3 regions of the Alteromonas sp. P256 genome follow, and region 2 is predicted to be linked to each of the others. Evidence: predicted binding sites of a transcription regulator. Region 2 holds the regulator's gene; each other region holds the start of a gene.
What was found. The regulator FliA, encoded in region 2, starts transcription of late flagellar genes. The targets are predictions, from matches to a motif close to CTAAAGNTNNNNNNNNNNNNGCCGATA.
Positions count from the first base shown of each region.

Region 1: a site for FliA is predicted at 1,903-1,929, ahead of pomA (flagellar motor protein PomA). Genes of this name have one in related genera too.
Region 3: a site for FliA is predicted at 1,855-1,881, ahead of V7R39_RS07680 (VC2046/SO_2500 family protein). Genes of this name have one in related genera too.

Region 1 covers NZ_JAZETM010000018.1:13,332-16,615, reverse strand. The annotation lists gene V7R39_RS17465 (flagellar motor protein MotB) at 162-1,091, opposite strand; gene pomA (flagellar motor protein PomA) at 1,091-1,852, opposite strand; gene xseB (exodeoxyribonuclease VII small subunit) at 2,371-2,613, shown strand; gene V7R39_RS17450 (farnesyl diphosphate synthase) at 2,644-3,284, shown strand, end outside.
Region 2 covers NZ_JAZETM010000001.1:241,233-244,516, reverse strand. The annotation lists gene flhF (flagellar biosynthesis protein FlhF) at 1-392, shown strand, start outside; gene V7R39_RS01055 (MinD/ParA family protein) at 398-1,264, shown strand; gene V7R39_RS01050 (RNA polymerase sigma factor FliA) at 1,261-1,992, shown strand; gene cheY (chemotaxis response regulator CheY) at 2,028-2,411, shown strand; gene V7R39_RS01040 (protein phosphatase CheZ) at 2,446-3,201, shown strand; gene V7R39_RS01035 (chemotaxis protein CheA) at 3,214-3,284, shown strand, end outside.
Region 3 covers NZ_JAZETM010000003.1:457,490-460,773, forward strand. The annotation lists gene V7R39_RS07670 (EF-hand domain-containing protein) at 1-88, opposite strand, end outside; gene trhO (oxygen-dependent tRNA uridine(34) hydroxylase TrhO) at 160-1,170, opposite strand; gene V7R39_RS07680 (VC2046/SO_2500 family protein) at 1,303-1,821, opposite strand; gene V7R39_RS07685 (response regulator) at 1,953-3,284, shown strand, end outside.

The DNA of each region.
Region 1 (3,284 bases), on a different contig from region 2:
TTTTTCATCGGACCTTTATCATCCGGCTTTTATCAACCGAGCGATCGAACGATGAGTGTCGGTTTTATTTGGCAGTCTTAGTTGAAAGTCTTAGTTGAAAGGCTTAATTGAAAGGCTCAATTTAAACGCTTCTTTGAGAGCCTTATTTAACAACAGTCACCCTAATCATCGATGACGGAAATAGGTTTTGAAATCATAGGTTCGCCTTGATTTATATTAATTTCAACCCGTCTGTTTCTCGCTCTATCTGATGCTGATGTGGCATTTTCCACAATAGGATTGGTATCGGCCATCCCTACTACCGACATGCGGCTTTCGTCGAAGCCAGGCGCAGTTCGCATGGCCTCAGCAACAGCAACGGCTCGCTGAGCAGACAAGTCCCAGTTTGAGCGGTACAGCTCGTTCGCGATATGTTGCCCGTCACTGTGGCCAGATATGGCTATCTCACCTGGTACATCTGCCAGCAGTGTTCCAATTTTACGAATTACAGGCTGAAACTGTGGCTGTAAAAACGCAGAGCCCGCTGAAAACGAACCGTTTTCACGTATGCGAATGGTAAGCTGTTGACCTAACGACTCCATCTCAATTGAGCCATCGAGAATTTGTTTTTGAAGCTGCTGGGCCACTTTTTTCATTAACTCAGCCGTTTGAGACTCTTCTGAGCTTTGCGATGCGGAGGAGGACGAGTCTGTTGCAGTTTGCTGCGCTTGCCCTCCTCGTTGCTCGCCGCGTTGTTTCTGCCTGCCCCCAGCAGAATCTTCATCACCCGCTTGAAACTCCAGCATCTGCTGCGTCATTTCAATGGTTTGCTGTTGAATGGTTTCAATTGGCGTAGGATCTGGCTTTCCCGGTCTAAACTCCATTGCAATAACGCTGGTGCCTTTTGGAATATCTTTCACTTCTATCTTGTTTTGCACACCAAACGCAAAACTCATAGAGCCTGCTATTTGCTTAAACTTCAGAACATCCATTTCTGAAAATGAAAGAAGCAGTACAAAGAAGCACATCAGCAACGACATTAAATCGGCAAATGTCCCCATCCACGCTGGGAGGCCTTCGGGTGGGCACTTAGGACATTCTTCTTCAGCCATTACTCTTCCTCACCGGTGCTGCGCTTACTCGCCGCTAGGTAATTTTTCAAGATGCCATCGATAACGCGAGGGTTTTGGCCATCGGCTATACCCACAATTCCGTCTAGAATAAGGCTTTGATTCAGTTTTTCCTCTGCTGCTCGGTTAGACAACTTAACCGCAATAGGTAAACATATAATGTTGGCAAAGAAGGCACCGTAGAGAGTGGTAAGAAGTGCAACCGCCATTGCCGGGCCGATAGATTTAGGGTCGTCCATGTTAGAGAGCATGGCAACCAAGCCTATTAGCGTCCCTATCATTCCCATTGCTGGCGCAACGTCGCCCATGCCTTTAAAGATAGTTGCCCCGAACTCATGTCGGTCTGTTGTCATCTTAATGTCTTTTGATAGCGTTTCTCTCACTACCTCAATGTCGTGACCGTCAACAAGCATGTCGACGCCTTTTTGCATAAATTCGTTACTTATTTCTGCTTCTTCTAGGGCTAAGAAACCACCTTTGCGCGCTGCATCAGCCATTTCTACAATTTTCTCGATTAGCTCTTCTGGCGTATCGATTTTAAACATAAAGGCTTTACCAGCCACCTTACCTGCACCAAAGAATTGGCCCAATGTGAACTGAGATAAAACAACAAACAAGCTTCCACCGAATACGATAAGAAGTGAAGGCACGTTGATAAACATACTCATGGTACCGCCCATCAACATCGCCATTACGATAAAGCCGATGGCTCCCAACATGCCTATTACGGTTGCTAAATCCACTCACTCTTCCTCTTAAATATGCAGCTAGTACTAGTGATATACTCTGATTCTATCGGCAAAGTATAGAAAATCTATAACGACATTGTTGAAAAATATCACAAATATCTCCTGTCTTTTACGCAATAGTAAATATTTAATGACTTTGTTGATAGCGATAACTATCTACGTCGCTAATAGCATGTTTAGCCTTACTTCATTATGCGTAGCGTTAGTTAAGTAAACTTTCATATTACTACGATATAGGGCGTATTGACCCTTCCTGTATATTTTTGAAACAAAGGTAAACACATGCAAAGCTACCCAAGCTTAGACAGCCCCAAGCGTTGACACTGCGAAGAGCTAATACACAAATGAATGGCGCCGAGTAAAATTGGTCTTTACTAACTCCAAGAGACAAGGCCAAGCATTTGGTCAGACGCTCTGCCGGATGCTCGATATTGGGACAAACCATTTGACCCATCTGCTACCGTCCGTTAATGTGCGCCATATGGTAATTTTGCCCATTATCGAGCACTTTTATGACAAAAAAAACGGATACCGCAACGTTTGAAGAAACCCTTGCTGAATTGGAATCGATCGTCGATGAAATGGAAAACGGCGATTTGCCGCTAAATAAAGCATTGGAAAAATTTGAGCGCGGCATAGCGCTTTCTAGACAAGGCCAAAAGTCCCTTGAAACTGCTGAGCAGAAAGTAAAAATCCTGCTTAATGAACAAGGCGAAGAAACACTTCAATCGCTCCCTGAGAGTGAGCAGCCCTAATCTGCTCACTTTTTAACTACAGGTAATTTAATGAATTTCTCTGCTCTGCATCAGCAAGTTAAGCAGCAAACTGATGCGTCTTTATTGAAACTAATCGAAGGACTGCCCGATTATGCACCGCAACTGAAGGCAGCCATGCGCCATGCTCTTCTGGCGGGCGGCAAGCGCATGCGACCACTGCTGGTGCATGTTGTGGGCAACACTCTCGACGTACCAAAGAAAGATCAAATGGCCATTAGCATGGCTATTGAGTGTGTGCACGCCTATTCACTCGTGCACGATGATTTACCCGCTATGGACGATGACGACTTGCGACGCGGCATGCCTACTTGTCATATTGCTTTTGACGAAGCAACAGCCATTTTAGCTGGCGACGCACTTCAGACACTTGGGTTTAGTATACTCGCCGACGCCGAGCTTAGCGATTTTGGCGATACTAAACGCGCAAAGCTGCTTAGCATACTTGCAAACTGTGCGGGCTATCACGGCATGTGTGGCGGCCAAGCTATTGATTTAGCAAGCACTGGGCAAACCATAAACATTGATGCATTAAAAATGCTTCATAGGCTTAAAACCGGTGCATTGCTTCGCGCGTGTGTTGAGATGATTGCCACTGTTTGCGGCACTTTGGACAAGCAGTCAGAAGCTGACCTTTTGGTGTTCGCCAGCAA
Region 2 (3,284 bases):
TGATTGATACGGCTGGATTCAGCCAACGAGATAGTCGGTTAATTAAGCAAATAAAGCATTTTGACAACGGTCAGATGCCCGTAGTGAAAAAATATTTAGTCGCGCAGGCAAATACACAATACCCTGCATTACAGCGTATTATTAAGGCTTATGACGACATCGAACTAAGTGGTTGTATTTTCACAAAGTTAGATGAGTGCTATTCTTTAGGAGAGGTACTCAGTGCGGCAGTCGAGTATCAGTTACCGGTTAGCTATGTCACCGACGGTCAGAAAGTACCTGAAGACATTAAGATTGCAGAAGCGAAATCTTTAGTTTCCGCTGCTGCAAAGCTTTATAAAAAATATGGTTTGGATCATACTAGTAATAACAACGATATTAAAACAGCATAAGTAGTATGATTGACGACCAAGCGAGTAGCTTAAGAAAAATGAAGCAATCACGGTTAATCAAAGTTATCGCCGTCACCGGAGGCAAAGGTGGCGTAGGTAAAACAAATATTACGCTTAACACAGCAATTGCTATGGCTAAGCAAGGTAAACGTGTGATGGTTCTTGATGCCGACCTAGGGTTGGCAAACGTAGATGTCATGTTAGGCCTTCGCGTCGAAAAGAACTTATCTCATGTTTTGTCCGGCGAGTGCACGCTAGACGATGTACTGGTTACTGGCCCTCACGGTATCAAAATTGCGCCAGCGACATCGGGAACTCAGTCGATGGCAGAGCTATCAACAACGCAGCATGCGGGGCTGATACGTGCGTTTAGTGAACTTCGCACGCCTATTGATGTGTTGCTCGTCGATACTGCCGCGGGCATTTCCGACATGGTGCTCAGCTTTGCAAAAGCCTCTCAAGACATCATGGTTGTTGTGTGCGACGAACCCACTTCACTCACCGATGCCTACGCGCTTATAAAACTTCTTAATCGCGAGCATGGTGTGTTTCGCTTTAAAGTGGTAGCGAACATGGTGAGGGACGTGCGCGAAGGGCAAGAATTATTTAGTAAACTGAGTAAAGTAACAGGGCGCTTCTTAGATGTTGCGCTAGAATTAGTCGCAACAATACCGTTTGATGAAAATATTCGCCGTGCAGTTAGAAAACAAACTGCTATAGTCGATGCCTATCCAGGCTCACCTGCTGCTGTCGCGATAAGCCAGCTAGCAAATAGAGCGGCATCATGGCCAATACCTGCTCAGCCAGGTGGCCACTTAGAATTTTTCATTGAGCAATTAATTGCAGAAAAAGCAGTAGGGAATCAGCGTTGAATAGTAAGGCGGCAGCTTATCAACAACAAACTGATAAGTCGCAGTTGGTAGAGCGACATGCGCCTCTTGTGAAGCGCATAGCACATCATTTGATTGCGCGACTCCCTGCCAGTGTTCTCGTTGATGACCTTATTCAATCTGGCATGATTGGTTTGCTAGAGGCTGCTCGAAACTTTGACGGTTCTAAAGGCGCAAGTTTTGAAACCTTCGCGGGTATTCGCATTCGCGGTGCTATGTTAGACGAAATTCGCAAAGGTGATTGGACACCGCGTTCGGTGCATAGAAATGGACGTGCCATTACAGACGCCATCTCTCGTGTAGAGGGCGAAACAGGGAGAGATGCAAGAGATATTGATATTGCTGCTAAGCTAAACGTAAGCTTGCAGGACTATCATCAAATGCTCAACGAGGTAAACGCAGGTAAATTAGTTGGGATTGAAGATTTAGGTGTGTCGGAGGATGTGATTACTACCGAGCAAAGCAGAGGTAGTGATGCACCGCTAGAAGACCTTATGCAAGGGGCGTTTCAAAAGGCACTTGCGCAAGCAATCACCACGTTACCGGAGCGAGAAGCGATAGTGCTTTCTTTATACTATGATGAAGAACTGAACTTAAGAGAAATCGGTGAGGTTCTTGATGTAAGTGAATCGAGAGTGAGTCAAATTCACAGTCAGGCCATGTTAAAACTCAAATCTCGAATGAAGTCGTGGCGAGCTGACGAAGAATAGAAATTACAACAATTAACCCCTCACTGGAGGCTATTTTGGATAAGAGCATGAAGATTCTCGTGGTCGATGATTTTTCAACCATGAGACGTATCATTAAAAACCTATTAAAAGATTTGGGTTTCGCAAACATCCAGGAAGCGGACGACGGAAATACGGCGTTACCTATGCTACAGCAAGGTGATTTCGATTTTGTTGTAACCGACTGGAACATGCCAGGCATGCAGGGTATTGATTTGCTTAGAGCAATTCGCGCTGATGACAAGCTGAAGCATTTGCCGGTACTAATGGTAACCGCTGAAGCGAAGAAAGAACAAATTGTTGCCGCTGCGCAAGCAGGCGTAAATGGCTATGTAGTTAAGCCGTTTACTGCAGCTACATTGAAAGAAAAGCTAGATAAAATATTCGAACGTTTAGGTTGATCCAGACGCTCACCAGAGAAACGAGGTTTACTGGATGACAACGAATACAAACGTTCCACTTTCATTAGAAGAAGCTAAGCAACTCGTTGTTTATCTTGAGGCTGGTGATAATGCGTCGGCCAATGCGCTGTTTGAAGCGGCGTCAATGAAAGAGAATGTAGAGCTTTTCGCTGAAGTAGGAAAGCTAACGCGCCAACTTCATGACGCGCTCAACAATTTTCAAATAGACGATCGCATAAAGAATTTAGCGACAGACGATATTCCCGATGCGCAATCTCGCCTAACTTATGTTATCGAAGAAACCGAGAAAGCTGCCAACACTACCATGGATGCGGTAGAGGCGAGTATGCCTATTGCTGAACTGCTAGCTTCTCGCATTGACAGCGTGATGCCTGAGTGGAAAAAGCTCATGACTCGCCAGATTGAGGTGGGCGATTTCAAGGTTTTATGTAAAGACTTAGATGAATTGTTAGAAGATGGTGCTTCGCAGTCGGCTAAACTTACACAATTGCTAACTGAAGTATTAATGGCGCAGGGTTATCAAGACCTTACAGGTCAGGTTATCCGCCGGGTTATCGACTTAGTAAAAGAAGTTGAAGAGAGCTTAGTCAACATGCTTACCATGTTTGGCGAGCGGGATAGTTCAGAACAAACTAAACCATTAAGCGCTGAGGCCGATAAGGCTGAAGGTGTGAAAGCAGAGGGTCCGATTATCGATGCAGAAACGCGTGATGATGTTGTATCGGGCCAGGATGATGTTGATGATCTTCTGTCGAGCTTAGGTTTTTAGGGGAGCGGGCGCATGTCGTTTGATGTTGACGAGGAAATACTACAGGACTTTCTAGTTGAAGCTGGAGAGATACTTGAACAATT
Region 3 (3,284 bases), on a different contig from region 2:
TATCTATCTGACCATTTCCGTCACGGTCAAAAAAACTGAAGTCTTTTCTTATCTCTTCAATTTTTGCATCTGAAAGTTGAGTACTCACTCTCAATCCTTAAAACTTTACAACGATGTAGTGAGTGTATCGTCTCTCCTTTCGAGTGTCTATGCCTCTTTTTATTTTGCTTTTTCATTTGCTTTTAAGGCCCGCTCGCGCTGCGCCTGAGCTTTTTCTAAACGCTTCTGTTCCATGGTAAGCCTAGCGTCTGTTCCTACATGCTCTTGCTGTCTCGCTTTAGCTAGCTGCACTTGTTTTTCACGCTCTCTAAAGCGGGAAATTTGATCTTCAGTATGGGTGCCATGGCAATGGGGGCAGCTTACTCCTGGCTCATATACATCACTTTTTTTGTCTTCTTCGGTTATCGGCAGCCGACACGCATAGCACTGTTCGTAATGACTCTTTTCTAAATCGTGGTTTACCGCAACCCGGTTATCAAAAACGAAACAGTCACCTTCCCACAGAGACTCTTCTTTTGGCACATCTTCTAAATATTGAAGAATTCCGCCTTCCAGGTGATAAACGTCTTCAAAGCCTTGTTCTTTGAGATAGGCAGTAGATTTTTCGCAGCGTATTCCGCCTGTGCAGAACATGGCCACTTTCTTGTTTTTAGCTGGGTCGAGGGTCTTAGCGACGTACTCAGGAAACTCTCTGAAAGTATCGGTTTTTGGGTCTATCGCGTTTTTAAACGTACCAATTTCTATTTCATAGCCATTGCGCGTATCGATAACGGTAACGTCTGGGTCGCTTATTAAGTCATTCCATTCACTGGGCTTTACGTAGGTTCCTACGGTTCGTCGTGGGTCTATCCCTTCAACACCCATGGTGACAATTTCTTTTTTAAGTTTCACTTTAGTGCGATAGAAAGGTTGCTCGTCGTGAAGAGACTCTTTACAGGAAATAGGGTTAATCCGCTCGTCACTGTTTAAGTAACTGATTAACGCATCGATACCTTCTCTAGGACCGGAAACGGTTCCGTTTATCCCTTCATGAGCGAGTAGTAGCGTGCCTCTGATGCCATTTTTTTCCATGACATCAGTAAGTGGTTGGCGCATCGCCTTAAAGTTTTCAAGCGCAACGAACTTGTACATCGCGCATACAATATATTTTGATTCAGATTGTGTAGACATTGTTTTAACCTTTGCTGATTGGAGCGTAAGACCAGTGCAAAATGCGGCGCGCAGTATACCAAAACGATAGGTAAAACCAATGGGAAAATCGAGAGAACGCTGTTGCAGTAGATCTAAATCAATAAAACTGCCCTACACTGCCATCCTAATAGCCTCTTCATTAGAGTTTTTAGCGCTAATGATGTCATACAACATGGTGTTATCTTCTTTGATATCACTTCTGTAAAGATTCGCTAAACGCTTTTGTGTGCCTAAGCTACAGTTATCTTTTACATCATCCGGTATGCGTGAAGCGTCGTCAGATTGGGCAAGTGGTGAAGGGTTCATCGATAAGAATAAACGAGCAGAGGCTAAATCAGATGACATGAGTGATGCCAACGTAGCCATATTCGCCCAGTCTTTATCTGCAGCTTGTAATGCGGGCTGCCTGTAATGACTGAGGTTACTTATTTCGTTTTGATAGGGTAAGTCTTCGCTCTTTGCATGTGGAGTTAGATGTATAGGATGGGCTAACGCATTTTCATGCATGGCTAGATAAAGAGCAAACAAGCAACCTTGTGAGGAGGCTTTTGCCAATGTACCGTCAAACTCCCAGCGATAACTAGGGTCTAATTCAACAGTGCTGTTTGAATTGACTTGCTCAACGCTCATGATGAAAAACTGTAGTGATATTCATACGTTAGTTGTCGGCTGAATAAGAATATTCTGAAGGATCAAATTGCTCATTACGAATTTTTAAACCATCATTATGTATTCTTGCTCTGCAAATCTTTGGGGATGCAGTGAAATACAGTGATAAAAGAGTACTGATTGTTGAAGATCAGCGACCATTTCTGCTTATGCTTAAAGGATTATTGCAATCGATGGGCGCGACCAACATCGTGACAAAATCCTCGGCAGAACACGCTATTTCTGAAGCCAAACGCACAAAGTTTGATATTGTGGTGTGCGATCTGCATTTAGGTGCAGATTACAAAAATGGCTATGAATTAGTAGAAGAGCTAAGAGTCAAGCGACTGATAAAAACGACCTCTGTATTTATTTTGATAAGTGCAGATAGTACTCGCTCTATGGTTCTTGGTTCTATTGATAGAAGACCTGATGATTTTTTAGTTAAGCCCTTTTCACAGGTTCAATTGAAGAGCAGAATTAGCAGAGCATGGCAAAAACGACAGTTTCTACAGCATGCCTATGAGCTCATTGAGAAGGAGCAATTTACTGATGCAATAACAGTGCTAAACAAACTGTATAAAGAACCTTCTCATTACAAAGGCCATTGTGAACAGCTATTAGTTGAAACCTATTGTCGTAAAAACGACTGTAAACGGGCGTTGGCTATCTTAGCCCCCTACACTAGCGGCAAGCCTGTATTGTGGGCTCAAATTGCATTGGGAAAAACCTACATTCAAAACGCCGAGTACGACAAGGCTATCACTATCGCGATGAAAATCCTTAAGCGGAATCGTTTTAGCGCTGATGCGAACGACATATTGGCGCTTGCCCATCAAGGGTTAGAAAACCGAGAAGCCGCCTTAAGCGCAATCAAGGAAGCAATAAAACTATCGCCCTACTCTGTTTCCCGTCATTTACAAGCCTGCGAAATAGCAAAGCAAAATCTTGATTTCGTCACTGCGTCTCTCTCGTGCAGCGCTATTTGGAATTTATCTAAACGTACCGTACATAAAAACAGTCTGCATTGGTGTACGTTAATACGCAGCCTGCTAGATGTTGCCGAGCATTCAGAAGACCAAAAACTGCGGAACAAATATCAACAAGAGGCATTGCTAGCACTTCAACGGGGCAAGTTTGACGAACATCTTGTGAAAATGGATCGAAATTTTGATGTGGACATTTTTGGAAATATTGTCAACGCCAGGGTGAGCGCAATAGACGGCAAGTTGATTGATGCTAAAAAGCACTTGGTTAACTCTCAAGTTGCCATTGAGGAGAAGTACGCCGAGCCTCCCACAGCTTATCTCCCCGATAGTATTAACGTGATGTACACATTGGGAGAGTACGATGATGCTCTTGCGCTGTCGAAAATTGTGGCAACCAGAACAGATGAATTAGATCAGAATAGCGCTTCAATGCTTGAACAAAAGGCAGAAAAAGCA